One region of the Pseudoalteromonas sp. SWYJZ12 genome, then DNA from elsewhere that is predicted to be linked to it. Evidence: predicted binding sites of a transcription regulator. Region 1 holds the regulator's gene; each other region holds the start of a gene.
What was found. Region 1 encodes sigma-54, which starts transcription at its own class of promoters, with help from an activator protein. Its sites were predicted from a motif close to GTTGGCACGNNNNTNGNNT; they were not measured.
Positions count from the first base shown of each region.

Region 2: the regulator sigma-54 is predicted to act here: its motif matches at 1,382-1,400, upstream of I6F42_RS11365 (amidase family protein).
Region 3: the regulator sigma-54 is predicted to act here: its motif matches at 1,528-1,546, upstream of I6F42_RS05475 (EF-hand domain-containing protein).
Region 4: the regulator sigma-54 is predicted to act here: its motif matches at 1,327-1,345, upstream of I6F42_RS09990 (flagellar basal body rod protein FlgF).

Region 1 is NZ_JADYXH010000005.1:90,596-93,769, reverse strand. Features, by position in the region: gene lptA (lipopolysaccharide transport periplasmic protein LptA) at 1-3, shown strand, start outside; gene lptB (LPS export ABC transporter ATP-binding protein) at 1-725, shown strand, start outside; gene I6F42_RS08385 (RNA polymerase factor sigma-54) at 795-2,294, shown strand; gene hpf (ribosome hibernation promoting factor) at 2,320-2,607, shown strand; gene ptsN (PTS IIA-like nitrogen regulatory protein PtsN) at 2,612-3,064, shown strand; gene rapZ (RNase adapter RapZ) at 3,083-3,174, shown strand, end outside.
Region 2 is NZ_JADYXH010000008.1:79,196-82,369, forward strand. Features, by position in the region: gene I6F42_RS11355 (TetR/AcrR family transcriptional regulator) at 90-743, shown strand; gene I6F42_RS11360 (putative 4-hydroxy-4-methyl-2-oxoglutarate aldolase) at 747-1,229, shown strand; gene I6F42_RS11365 (amidase family protein) at 1,638-2,840, shown strand; gene I6F42_RS11370 (gamma-glutamyltransferase family protein) at 2,837-3,174, shown strand, end outside.
Region 3 is NZ_JADYXH010000003.1:227,091-230,264, forward strand. Features, by position in the region: gene xthA (exodeoxyribonuclease III) at 1-688, opposite strand, end outside; gene I6F42_RS05470 (hypothetical protein) at 929-1,360, shown strand; gene I6F42_RS05475 (EF-hand domain-containing protein) at 1,588-2,109, shown strand; gene scpB (SMC-Scp complex subunit ScpB) at 2,261-2,851, shown strand; gene rluB (23S rRNA pseudouridine(2605) synthase RluB) at 2,848-3,174, shown strand, end outside.
Region 4 is NZ_JADYXH010000006.1:189,419-192,592, reverse strand. Features, by position in the region: gene flgG (flagellar basal-body rod protein FlgG) at 1-525, opposite strand, end outside; gene I6F42_RS09990 (flagellar basal body rod protein FlgF) at 547-1,290, opposite strand; gene flgE (flagellar hook protein FlgE) at 1,448-2,815, opposite strand; gene I6F42_RS09980 (flagellar hook assembly protein FlgD) at 2,876-3,174, opposite strand, start outside.

The DNA.
Region 1 (3,174 bases):
TGAGCACATTAAAAGCAGAGCTATTAGCAAAGAGCTATAAAGGCCGTGAAGTTGTAAAAAACGTCGGCCTTGAAGTCAAAGCTGGCAGTATTGTTGGCTTACTTGGCCCTAACGGCGCAGGTAAAACCACCACGTTTTATATGATAGTAGGACTTGTACCTAGCGACAAAGGTAAAATATCGATAGACGATAACGATATTACTCTTTTACCTATGCATAGTCGTGCTAGATTAGGCATTGGCTACTTACCGCAAGAGTCTTCAATATTCAGAAAGCTGACTGTTTATCAAAACTTAATGGCCATTTTAGAAACGCGCAAAGAGTTAAATAAACAAGCTAGAGAAGACACTCTCGATAAATTATTAGATGAATTTAGCATACAACACATTCGTGATAGCCAAGGTATGGCATTGTCGGGTGGCGAACGTCGTCGTGTGGAAATAGCACGTGCGCTGGCAGCAGATCCTAAATTTATATTACTAGATGAACCATTTGCAGGTGTTGACCCGATTTCGGTATTAGACATAAAGAAAATAATAGAACATCTCAAAAATCGTGGGATTGGTGTATTAATTACCGATCATAACGTAAGAGAAACCCTTGATGTTTGTGAAAAAGCCTACATTGTTTCTCATGGGGAGCTGATTGCATCAGGTACTCCAGAACACGTATTAAATGATAAAACAGTACGCGATGTTTACTTAGGCGAGCAATTTAGGCTGTAACATTTACGCCATGTCTTTAAGCATCTGCTAGTATTAATTATAACAACATAAAAGGATTGTTAGAGATACATGAGGCAATCACTACAGCTGCGCATGGGCCAGCAACTTACAATGACTCCACAGTTGCAACAAGCTATTCGTTTGTTGCAACTCAGTACATTGGATCTCCAGCAAGAAATACAAGAAGCTCTCGACAGCAACCCGCTATTAGAGGTTGAAGAAGCAGACTATTCCGAAGACGCTGCAGGTAAAAACGAGCAAAAAGCAGATACAGATGACATAACTGTTAGCGCATCTGCCGATGATGCTCCAAGCGAATATGAACAAGATAGTGGTGAAGCACTTGCAAAAGACACGCTAAGTGACGACATGGCTATGGATGTTAGTTGGGATGAGTACATGAGTGCCGCCCCAGCAGCATCATCGGGTCCGATGCCTGAAGACGAATCAATATACCAAGGTGCCTCTACTGAAACGCTCCATGAGTATTTAATGTGGCAGTTACAACTAACGCCATTTAGCCCTACAGACGAAGCTATTGCTATTGCTATTGTAGAAGCCGTCGATGATTCAGGTATTTTAACACTAAGCTGCGAAGAGATTTTAGAAAGCTTTAATCAAGAAAACGAAGATGATAACGAAGTCGAACTTGATGAAATTGAAGCTGTATTAAAACGCATCCAACTGTTTGATCCTGTTGGTATTGCTGCACGTAGTTTACAAGAGTGTTTGTGTATTCAGCTTAACCAGTTTGATAAAGAAACACCTTACATTAATGAAACAAAAATGATTTTAACCGAGCATATTGATTTATTAGCTGCTCGTGACTATCGTACATTAATGAAGAAAACTAAGCTCAAAGAAGAAGAGCTTAAAGAAGTAATGACATTAATACATACTCTTAGCCCTAAACCTGCAGATACTATTGTAAGAGAAGAATCTGAGTATGTTATTCCTGATGTGTCAGTTAAAAAAATTAAAGGCCGCTGGGTTGTTGAGTTAAACCCAGATAGCATGCCTAAAATTCGTGTTAATAGCCAATACGCGGCAATGTCTCGCACTGTAAAATCCAGTGGTGACAGCCAGTTTATTCGCTCGCATTTACAAGAAGCTAAATGGTTTATTAAAAGCTTAGAAAGTAGAAACGACACGCTATTAAAAGTAACAAATTGTATTGTTAAGCAACAACAAGGCTTTTTTGAACACGGTCCTGAAGCCATGAAACCAATGGTTTTAAATGATGTTGCTGAAATGGTAGAAATGCACGAATCAACAATTTCGCGCGTAACAACCCAAAAGTATATGCACACACCCCGTGGTATATTTGAGCTTAAATATTTTTTCTCAAGCCATGTAAGCACCGAAAACGGTGGTGAATGTTCATCTACAGCAATCCGTGCGCTTATCCGAAAATTAATCGCAGCAGAAAACTCAGCAAAACCATTGAGTGATAGCAAAATAGCGGATATATTGGCTGAGCAAGGAATTAAAGTAGCGAGACGTACAATCGCAAAATACCGCGAATCTCTGGCTATTCCACCGTCAAATCAACGTAAAAGTTTGATTTAAGACGCAAAAAAAGAGGGTAATGCTTATGCAACTAAACTTAACTGGTCGTCACGTAGAATTAACCGATTCACTAAGAGACTATATTAATACCAAATTTGCGAAGCTAGAAAGACACTCTGATCATATTAATAATGTTCATGTCATTCTCGATGTAGAAAAATTAAATCAAAAAGCAGAAGCCACCATACACGTAAGCGGTGCTGAGCTATTTGCCTCTACAGAACATCAAGATATGTATGCCGCCATTGACTCGTTGATCGACAAGCTCGATCGACAAGTAATTAAACACAAAGAGAAGCTTGCTCGACACTAATATGATGAAATTAAGCTCACTTATATGCCAGGACTGCAGCAAAGCTGCGGTCCTTTTTAATAGCAAAAAAAGAATTTTAGAGTTCATTAGCGAACTTGCTCACGACAAACTTCCGTATTTACCGCAACAAGATATTCTTAATGCTTTAATGAGCAGAGAGAAACTCGGTAGTACAGGTATAGGGCGTGGCATTGCCATTCCTCATGGAAGAATGAGCGGTGCAGAAGAGCCTTTGGCTTTAGTACTCGTTAGCGAAACTCCAATAAATTTTGATGCAATCGATAATCGCCCTGTTGATATTTTCGTCGCACTCATCGTACCAGATGGCGATAACCAGCAGCACTTAAAGACTCTAGCAACCATTGCTGATAAACTAAACAACAAAGATTTTTGTAAACAGTTACGCAGTGCAAAATCAGATACTGAGCTTTACCAAGTTATTGTCAATCAATCATAGTTTTATAAAGGGTGTTAAATGGAGTTAATTATCATAAGCGGCCGTTCTGGTTCTGGAAAGTCGGTTGCTTTACGCGTTGTAGAAGATTTAGGTTATTATTGCGTAGATAA
Region 2 (3,174 bases), on a different contig from region 1:
CCTGTTTTTAACATTCACCCTTTTTAGTATTTGACCTTTTGGTCAGTAAAGCTACAATCAATCAATACGTTAAACATGCAAACTCTATAATGACCACACAAATAAAACCAAATAAAAAAGAAGTTACACGCGAGAAAAACCAAAAACTAATTTTAGATGCCGCCGAGCAATTGTTTTCGCAATTAGGTTACGACGGAGCAAGTATGAGCATGGTTGCTAAAGAAGCGCAGGTGCCAAAAGCCAATATTTTGTATTACTTTAAAAGTAAAGATGGTCTGTACGAGTCTGTGATCGACCGCATAATAGCTAATTGGAACCTGGGTCTCGATAACGTCACAATTAACGACGATCCAGCTACCGTGCTTTATAACTATATTAAAAGCAAAGTAATACTCGCCGTAAATCAGCCAATGCAATCTCGCTTATTTGCCAGTGAAATACTGCGCGGTGCACCTTATTTACAAAACTACTTTAGAACCAATACCCGCCCTTGGGTTAAACAAAAGGTTGATGTACTTCAAGCATGGATGGACGCAAATAAAATGGATAAGGTTGATCCCTACCATTTGCTCTTTACTATTTGGTCTACCACGCAATATTACGCCGACTTTCAGGCTGAGGTTTTACTCGTAATGAACAAATTAGAGTACGACGAAACCGATGTGGCACAGATTACGCAATCAATTGCCCACATAATTTTAAAAGGTATTGGTCTTAAAATACCTGAGCAAAGTGAGACTTAACCCATGACACCCTTTACTACACCCGATTTATTTGACGATCATCGCGATAACGTACAAGTAGCAGACAGCGGCCTTTATCACTTTGGTAAAAAAACCACGTTTTATGGCAAAGTAGCTACCGTTACCTGCCCAGAAGACAACTCTTTTGCTGCCGATATATTGCATGAAAATGGTGAAGGTAAAGTATTAGTTATAAACGGGTTTGCGAGCAAACGCTTTGCGTTTATAGGCGATATTATGGCTGAGCGTGCCTTAAGTAATGGCTGGGAAGGCGTAATAATAAATGGCTGTTGCCGAGATATAGAAATACTTGCCACGATGAACTTACCTGTAATGGCGCTAGGCTCTACACCGCGTAGTACCTTAAAGCGCGGCTTTGGTGATAAAAACCAAGTTATTACCATGCTTAGCACCACCATAGAACCTAACGATTGGGTTTACGCCGATATTAACGGTTTAATCATCAGTAAAACGGTCCTTATTTAGCACTCAAAACCATACAAATAAAGATCAACTTGGTGCAACTTCGCACCAAGTTGGTTTGTTTTAACTCATTTTAGTGTCACTATTTTTATAGCCCACATTTATAAATCTCATACAACCCACCAAAACCTGACCAATTGGACAGGATTTTAATTTATGGCATTCCTCTTGCTTAGTCTAAGCACTATAAAATCAAAACTACCGATTAAAAAGCGGAGCTTTAGCAATTGCATTAAATTAGTGATCTATTATAACGCGAAGAAAATGACGCAGTGAGTGCGCTATTTAATCCAATAGAATGATCATGTTTTTAATAAAATTGGTATTAAAATAATAATAACCAGCCCGCTTTTTAATCACTCTTAACTTAATAAGTAAGTACTTGGTCAGTTTTATAATAATGAGCTGCAAATGAGTGATAAAAAAAACAACAAAGGTATATTTTGCAATCACGGTCCTACCCTGTGGCAAACAAACCACTCTGGAGTGCTTGCAAACAATCGCTTAGCTGTAAAAGATGTATTTGCAGTAAAGGGTGAGCGTAACAGCGCAGGCAACCCACACTGGTTTAAAACAGCTAAACCGGCTCAAAATACGGCAAGCTCGGTTAATAAGCTCATGACCGCTGGTTGTAACTTTATAGGCTTTACCCATACTGACGAACTGGCTTATAGCTTAGAGGGTAATAATATACATTATGGCGCTGCGCAAAATCCTAAATTAAAAGGACATGCTTGCGGTGGTTCGAGTATGGGGTCTGCTGCATCCGTTGCTGCAAACTTAGCTGATATTGGCTTAGGCACCGACACTGGCGGCTCAATTAGAATACCCGCCAGCTATTGTGGTTTATATGGCATAAGACCTAGCCATAATGTAATTGAAAAAGAAGGATTAATTCCTCTCGCCCCGCCTTTCGATACCATAGGTTGGCTTACCCAAAGCGCCGAGCTATTAAGCGATGTAGGTAATGTACTGTTACCAAATCAAGCTATTAATAACGTTGATACCTTAGTTATTTGCGAGCCGTTATTTGAACTCGTTGACCCTACTTTACAAGCCCCACTTAAACAATTGCTTGAAAAAACCAAGCCTAATTTTAATCATCATATCGATTTTAAGCTCTCCAAAAACAGCCTGCTAAGTGAGCTTGCCGATACCTTTAGAATATTACAAGGTCGTGCGATTGCTAAAACGCACCGAGACTGGCTTGAACTCCCAGATCAGCTTTCTCATTTTGCGCCAGCAATTGCGGCTCGTTTTAAAATGGCACTGGCTTTAACCGAGCAAGAAGAACAAGAGGCGTTAAAAATACAGCACGAGTGGCAAGCAATCGTCGCTAAAAACTTAAACGAACACAGCTGCTTATTTTTACCCACCACCCCCACAACCGCACCTAAATTAGGCGCCGACACAAGCGCCTTACGCATGCAAATTATTACGCTTTCGGCAATTGCGGGCCTTAGTGGCTCAGCGCAAGTGCATTTACCGCTGGCTGATTTAACAAATGATCATCCGTATGGTTTTTCATTAATGATGAGCCACGGTAACGATAAAAGCTTACTTGCTTGCGTTAAGCACCTAGCTGCACACTTTAAACAGGACATACCGGCATGACCACACACAACATTGCATTTACCGCGTCTCATTTTTCGGCCACTGAGGCGGGTATAAATATACTAAAACAAGGCGGTACAGCTACCGAGGCTATGGTAGCGGCTGCCGCTGCGATTAGCGTTGTGTATCCACATATGAACTCAATTGGTGGCGACAGCTTTTGGCTTATCGATAACCCAAATCAAAAAACGCCCACAGCTATTGACGCCTGCGGCCGCGCAGCAACTAATACAACGGCGTATAACCCGCTCACGCAAATACCAGAGCGCGGCGGATTAAGCGCACTAACTCAAGCGGGTACAATTCGCGGTTGGCAAAAAGCGCTTGAACTAGA
Region 3 (3,174 bases), on a different contig from region 1:
CTATACGAAGTCCTCGATTATCTACAAACCCTTTAGAGCGATAGTCAAACCATGAGTATTGATCGTCTGTTTCGGGGTTTTGCTCTCTAAAGGTGTCTTTAAAACCCCAATTGAGTAATGTTGCAAGCCATTCACGCTCTACCGGTTGGAAAGAACATTTACCCGTTTTTAACCAACGTTTAGCATTTACTTCGCCAATACCAATATCTAAATCGGTAGGTGATATGTTGATATCACCCATAACGATGACGTCTTGATCGGGTGTGTGATTGGTTTCAAGGTGTGTCATTAAATCTTTATAAAATTGACGTTTATAAGGGAATTTAGTTTCGTGATTAATATTATCACCTTGTGGGAAATAGCCATTCATGACAGTAAGGTCGCGACCGTTTTCTTGTTCAACAGTGACGCTTATCATGCGTTTTTGCGATTCATCTGTATCGGTGGCAAAACCTTTTAAGACCGATTTAGGCTCTTTTTTGCATAACATAGCTACGCCATAATGCGCTTTTTGACCATGAAAGTAGACGTGATATCCCATTTTTTGTACATCTTCTAATGGGAATGCTTCGTCGTGAACTTTAATCTCTTGCAAGCCAATAACGTCTGGTTGATGTTTGTCGATAATTGCTTGTAATTGGTGAAGACGAGCACGCAGACCATTGATATTGAAAGAAATCACTTTCATAAAATTTACCTTAAAATTGGTTCTATTTAATAGATTAAATTGTATCAGTAAATACGCGTACATAACATGACTGAATTGAGATAATAGCTGCGCAAATGTTGATCAAATGATGGGTAAAGTTTAAACATTGTGAATACAATATTAATTATTTAAATAAATAAAAAATTCAATTGAACTTAACTTTATTGAATATATAATGCGCGAAATTCACTTGTTTAGCTCGTTCAAATAGGATCTCTCATGAAAACTCAACTACTTTTAGCCACTGCTTTACTAGCATCTGCAACTGCGTCAGCTCAAAGCAATACTTACTTTAGCCAAGATAACAAAATTGAGTCTAAGTTATGTGTACTAAGTGCAAACGAAGGCTTTAGCGTTGCTCGTAAAGAAGCTGCCCAGCACGGTGTTTACCTATCTCGTTTTTCTAAAAGCATTTTATGTAATGGTGAAGATATTCGTGATATTGCTAAAAAAACGACATTAAGCAACGCATCAGTTGAGAAAGTAGAAGTATTTGCAAAAGACGCTCAACAAGAAACTCAATTATGTATGACGGCTTTAAAACAAGGTTTAGCACCTGTTCGTCAAAAAATTGGTAACCTAAACTCATTAAAATGTAATGGTCAAAACGTTACTGAGTTTGTTAAACGCTACCAAAACGCAGCAATCTAATTATTAGCTTAACTATAATAAGTAAATTTGAAATGCCTGGTTTTTACCGGGTATTTTTTTGCAAAAATTACAAGGTTGTTTGCAAAGCTTGCAAGCTTAACTTATTGAAACTGTTTAATAAATACACCGATAGAGATTAAGTTATTGATTATTATAAGTTAACTATTATTGGCATTGGATTTGTATTAGTTAAAGTGACATTTAATTAATTACGAAGGATACGTCTTATGAAAAAGTTAACATTAGCAGCCACTATTTTAGCATCATTAAGCCTAGCGGCTTGTTCATCTAATCAAGGTCTTGAAAGAATAGACAGTGACTTTGCAAGTTTAGATAATGATAGCGATGGCTACATCTCAAAAGTTGAAGCTGATGACGATAGCATTTGGGGCCATTTTTCAAATATTGATACCAATATGGATAACGAAATTAGCCGCAAAGAATTTAACACTTATATGAAGCTTAATAATGGCAAAGTAGCCACTGATTTTGAAGTAAGTGAGTCGGCATTTAAAGCTGAAATTGCTAAATTCGATAAAATTGAAAGCAGTTTTTCAAGCTTAGATAACGACAGCAATGGCTATATCTCGGTAGTTGAAGGTAACGATGATGATATTTCAAATCATTTTGGTTACATGGATAAAAACCAAGATAAGCGCATCAGTAAAAGCGAGTTTATGGGTTACATTAAAAAGTACGGTAACGCAGTAGCTGAAGATGATGCATTAGAAGCTTTTAAAAGTAACTAATAGTTACCATTTTAGTAAGTAAGATTAAAGCCAGTGCTAGTCACTGGCTTTTTTGTGTTTTAAATTTAGTTATTTGATAGATATATTTTCCTAGTTTGGTGTTGTTCTGTCATAATAGATGGCTGTGTATTTTTATTTGTTAAGAGTGTGTATGGCGGGTCGGCGAATTAGTGATGAACAACTAGTTGAGATCATTGAAGCAGCTATTTTTGTTGCAGATAAGCCTGTTAGTAAACGCCACCTTAAAGACATCGTATTAATAGATTTAGCTATTTCTATGGCACGAATAAATGACGCAATAGATACAATACAAGAGCATTTTCAAACTCGTGGTATTCGCTTAGTTGAAGTTGGTAGTGGGTATCGGTTTCAGGCATGCAGTAGTTTAAGCCCTTGGTTAAATAACTTGTGGCAAGAACGCACACCAAAATACTCGCGTGCTTTACTGGAAACATTATCACTTATTGCATACAGGCAGCCCATTACACGCGGCGAAATTGAGCAAGTAAGAGGTGTTACTACGGGTTCGAATATTATTAAAACCTTACTCGAAAGAGAGTGGGTTAAAGTGGTAGGGCATAAAGAGGTTCCGGGAAAGCCGGCTTTATATGCAACTACTAAGCAATTTTTAGATTATTTTTCGTTAACTGGACTTGAAAATTTACCTGCGTTGCCAACAGAGCAGCAAAGTAAAATTAACCAGTTATTGAGCGATCCTTCTGTGAGAGAACCATCCGAATGAGTATTATACAAGGTGAAAAGTTACAAAAAGTCTTAGCCCGTGCAGGCGTAGGCTCACGCCGTGAAATGGAAAAATACATTGACGCAAACCGCGTTAGTGTAAACGGTAAAGTGGCAAAGTTAGGTGACCGTGTTGAAGAAACCGATTTGATTCGTGTTGACGGACACAGTGTAAAAATCGAAGAAAAAGCAGACCGAATCTGTCGTGTGATTATGTATAACAAACCAGAAGGTGAGTTAAGCACACGTAAAGATCCTGAAGGGCGTCGTACTGTATTTGACCGACTTCCTCGTATTGATGGCGATCGCTGGATTGCGGTTGGT
Region 4 (3,174 bases), on a different contig from region 1:
AGTAAGCTGACCAATTACCACGTTATCGGCTTGGCCTGCAACACGCACAGATACTTCGCCGTCTTGCGAAACCGTAATTGATTGCGCGTCATCAGGTACATTCATTTCTGGCTGAATCACATAACCTGCGCCCGATGTTACAATTCGTCCATCGCCATCGGTAGTAAACTGGCCGTTGCGCGAGTAAGCAATATTGCCATCTGGTTGCAGTACTTCAAAGAAACCTTCGCCAGAAATCATCCAATCTAGTGAGTTTTCAGTGGTTAACATGTTGCCTTGCGTAAACTCTTTTTGGTTAGCTACAACTTTAGCACCCGCACCTAACATTAAGCCCGACGGCATTTCGGTATCTTGCGATGAACGACCACCTGGTTGATTAATATTTTGATAAAGTAAATCTTCAAATATAGCGCGGCTTTTTTTGTAACCTACAGTACTCGCATTCGCTAAGTTATTTGAAATAACCGATATATCGGTTTGTTGAGCGTCTAGCCCCGTTTTACTGATCCACAATGCTGGATTCATAATCGTGTCCTCACTTTAAAGTTAAACTATGCGTAATAACTGATCTTGACGCTCGTCAATTTCTTCAGCTGTTTTCATTAATTTCACTTGTAATTCAAATTGGCGCTGGTGGCTTATCATGTCGACCATTTCGTGAACCGGATTCACATTCGACATTTCAAGCGAACCACTTAAAACTTTTACATTGGCAGAGGTATCTACTGTTACATTGGCTTTTGGCCTAAATAAACCATCGTTACCTTTTTCGAGCTGTGAGCTATTTGCTTCAACCACTCTAAGCGTATCTACTTCTTCTAAAAAGTTAGCCGGTGCGCCTTGTGGTCGAACTTGAATAGCGCCATCTTGACTAAACCCTATTTTTTCGACCGGAACGGGTAAAATAACAGGGCCGCCTTCGCCAATTACTTGACGACCACCGCTCGTTACTAACATGCCTTGCGCTGTAATATTGAGCGTACCTACTTTGGTATAAGCTTCGTTGCCTGAGGCATCTTGCACGGCAAGCCAAGCGTTATCACTCATCGCGATATCTAAGTCTCGCCCGGTTTGAACAATGCCACCCGATACCATGTTAGAACCCGGACGCTCTTGCATTGCAAATACACGTGTAGGCAAACCTTCGCCAAACGCTTGCATAGAACGCGCCTGTGCAAAGTCGGCTTTAAAACCTGTTGTATTTGCATTCGCCAAATTATTGGCTTTAAGCGCAAGCCCCTGCAGGCTTTGCTTAGCGCCAGAGGCCGCAATGTAGACCATTTTGTCCATAGTATCGACTCACATAAAAAATCTATGAACTTACAAATGCAAAATAGATGCCAGATTAAATTTGACGCAACATTGAGAGGTATTTAGAAGGGCTTACGAAGAGGACTTATAAAAAAGGCTGCAAAAATGCAGCCTAATATATTCAATTGAGTGTAACTTATCGAATCTGCAAAATACTTTGCTGAATAGTTGAGTTAACTTCAAGCGCACGTGAGTTTGCTTGGTAATTACGCTGTGCTGTAATTAGGTCTACAAGCTCATTTGTAAGATTGGTATTTGATTGCTCAAGCGCTGATGAGTTAATTCCACCAAATGTACCAGAGCCGGCTTCACCTGCTACAGGTTCGCCTGAATCAATGCTTTGCTTCCAACTTGTATCACCTACTTGCGACAAACCTTGTGAATTAGGAAAACGTACCATAGCCACTTGGCCTAGGAATGTTGAGTCACCATTACTGTAAGAAGCAACAATTTTTCCGTCTGTGCCTATATCAATTCCGGCTAAACGGCCTACCGTTGAACCATCTTGATCGAGTGCTTTTACTTCAAAACCACTTGAATACTGAGTTGGGACACGACCTGCGGTGTTATTTTCGTCGCGCCAATTAAGTTCAATACCAGTACTTGGGAAAGTTGCACCATTGTCTAGTAATGTTGATAAGCCAGTACCAGGACCCGCTGGTAGTTTTTTTTCGTTGAAAGTTGTCCCAGTATTTGCATCGACGCCTGTCGTTGCTGGTAAACCGCTTGAGTCAAAACCAAGAGTTGTAACTGGCGTATAAGTTGCTGTTGTTTGCTCTTCACCAGTTGTGCCATCAACTACTTTGCCATCGAGTGTTGCGTATACATCCCAGCTATTTTCAGCACCAGTTGGCGATGCAGGATCCTGTTTCGCGAAAAAGTATTGTAAAATGTGCGGTTCACCTAGTGAGTCATACAGTGTTGTTGACGTAGATGAGTTATAAGTACCACTAGATGCTGGATCAAAATCTAAACCTGTTGGATCAGCTGTTGCATCTAAGTTAAACGACAAAAATACATTTTCTGTTGCGCGAGGAGAACCAGACGAATCAGGGATTTGAATTGGATCCGTTGTGCTTAAACTTACCGACGTTGTATCACCTGTAGATGAATCAACTGGAAATGCTTGTAAAAAGTTACCTTTAGCGTCAACCATAAAGTTATCTTGGTTAAGCTTAAATGCACCTGCACGTGTATATGTTAAATCTTGCGAAGATAAATCGTCGGTCATCGCAAAATAACCTTCACCAGTGATTGCTAAATCAAGTGAGTTATTTGTAAATTGTAGTGAGCCTTGATGAAACTGCTGCGCAACCATGGTTGTTTGAACACCGTCACCATTTTTAGTCTTACCAGAGCTAAATACTGACGATGCGTAAACATCGGCAAACTCAGCGCGTGACTCTTTAAAACCCGTTGTATTAACGTTTGCAATGTTATTTGCCGTTACGTCTAAATCTTTTTGTGCGGCAGCTAAGCCGGTTAATGCAATATTGAAGCTCATAATTCACCTCTAACCTGTTAATATTTAGCCTGCTGACAGGCGAAGTATAATTAAAATTTATTACGCGATTTCTGCGACATCTGTCAGCCTAACCGCACCTTCTTTAGTATTAATAATAATGCCGCTTGAGCCATTAATATTAACGCTTTCAATGTTCTTAAATGTAGCAATGGGCAAGCTTGAAAATTCGCCGTCAGTACTTCCTTCGGCGGTTACTGAGTATTCACCTTCTGGTAAACGCTCACCGGCTTCGTTTTTTCCATCCCATGCAAAACGGACCGCGCCTGCGGATTGAGAGCCCATATCAATAGTCCTCACAAGCTGGCCTGATGCGTCTGTCACTTTAATTTTTAAGTTGT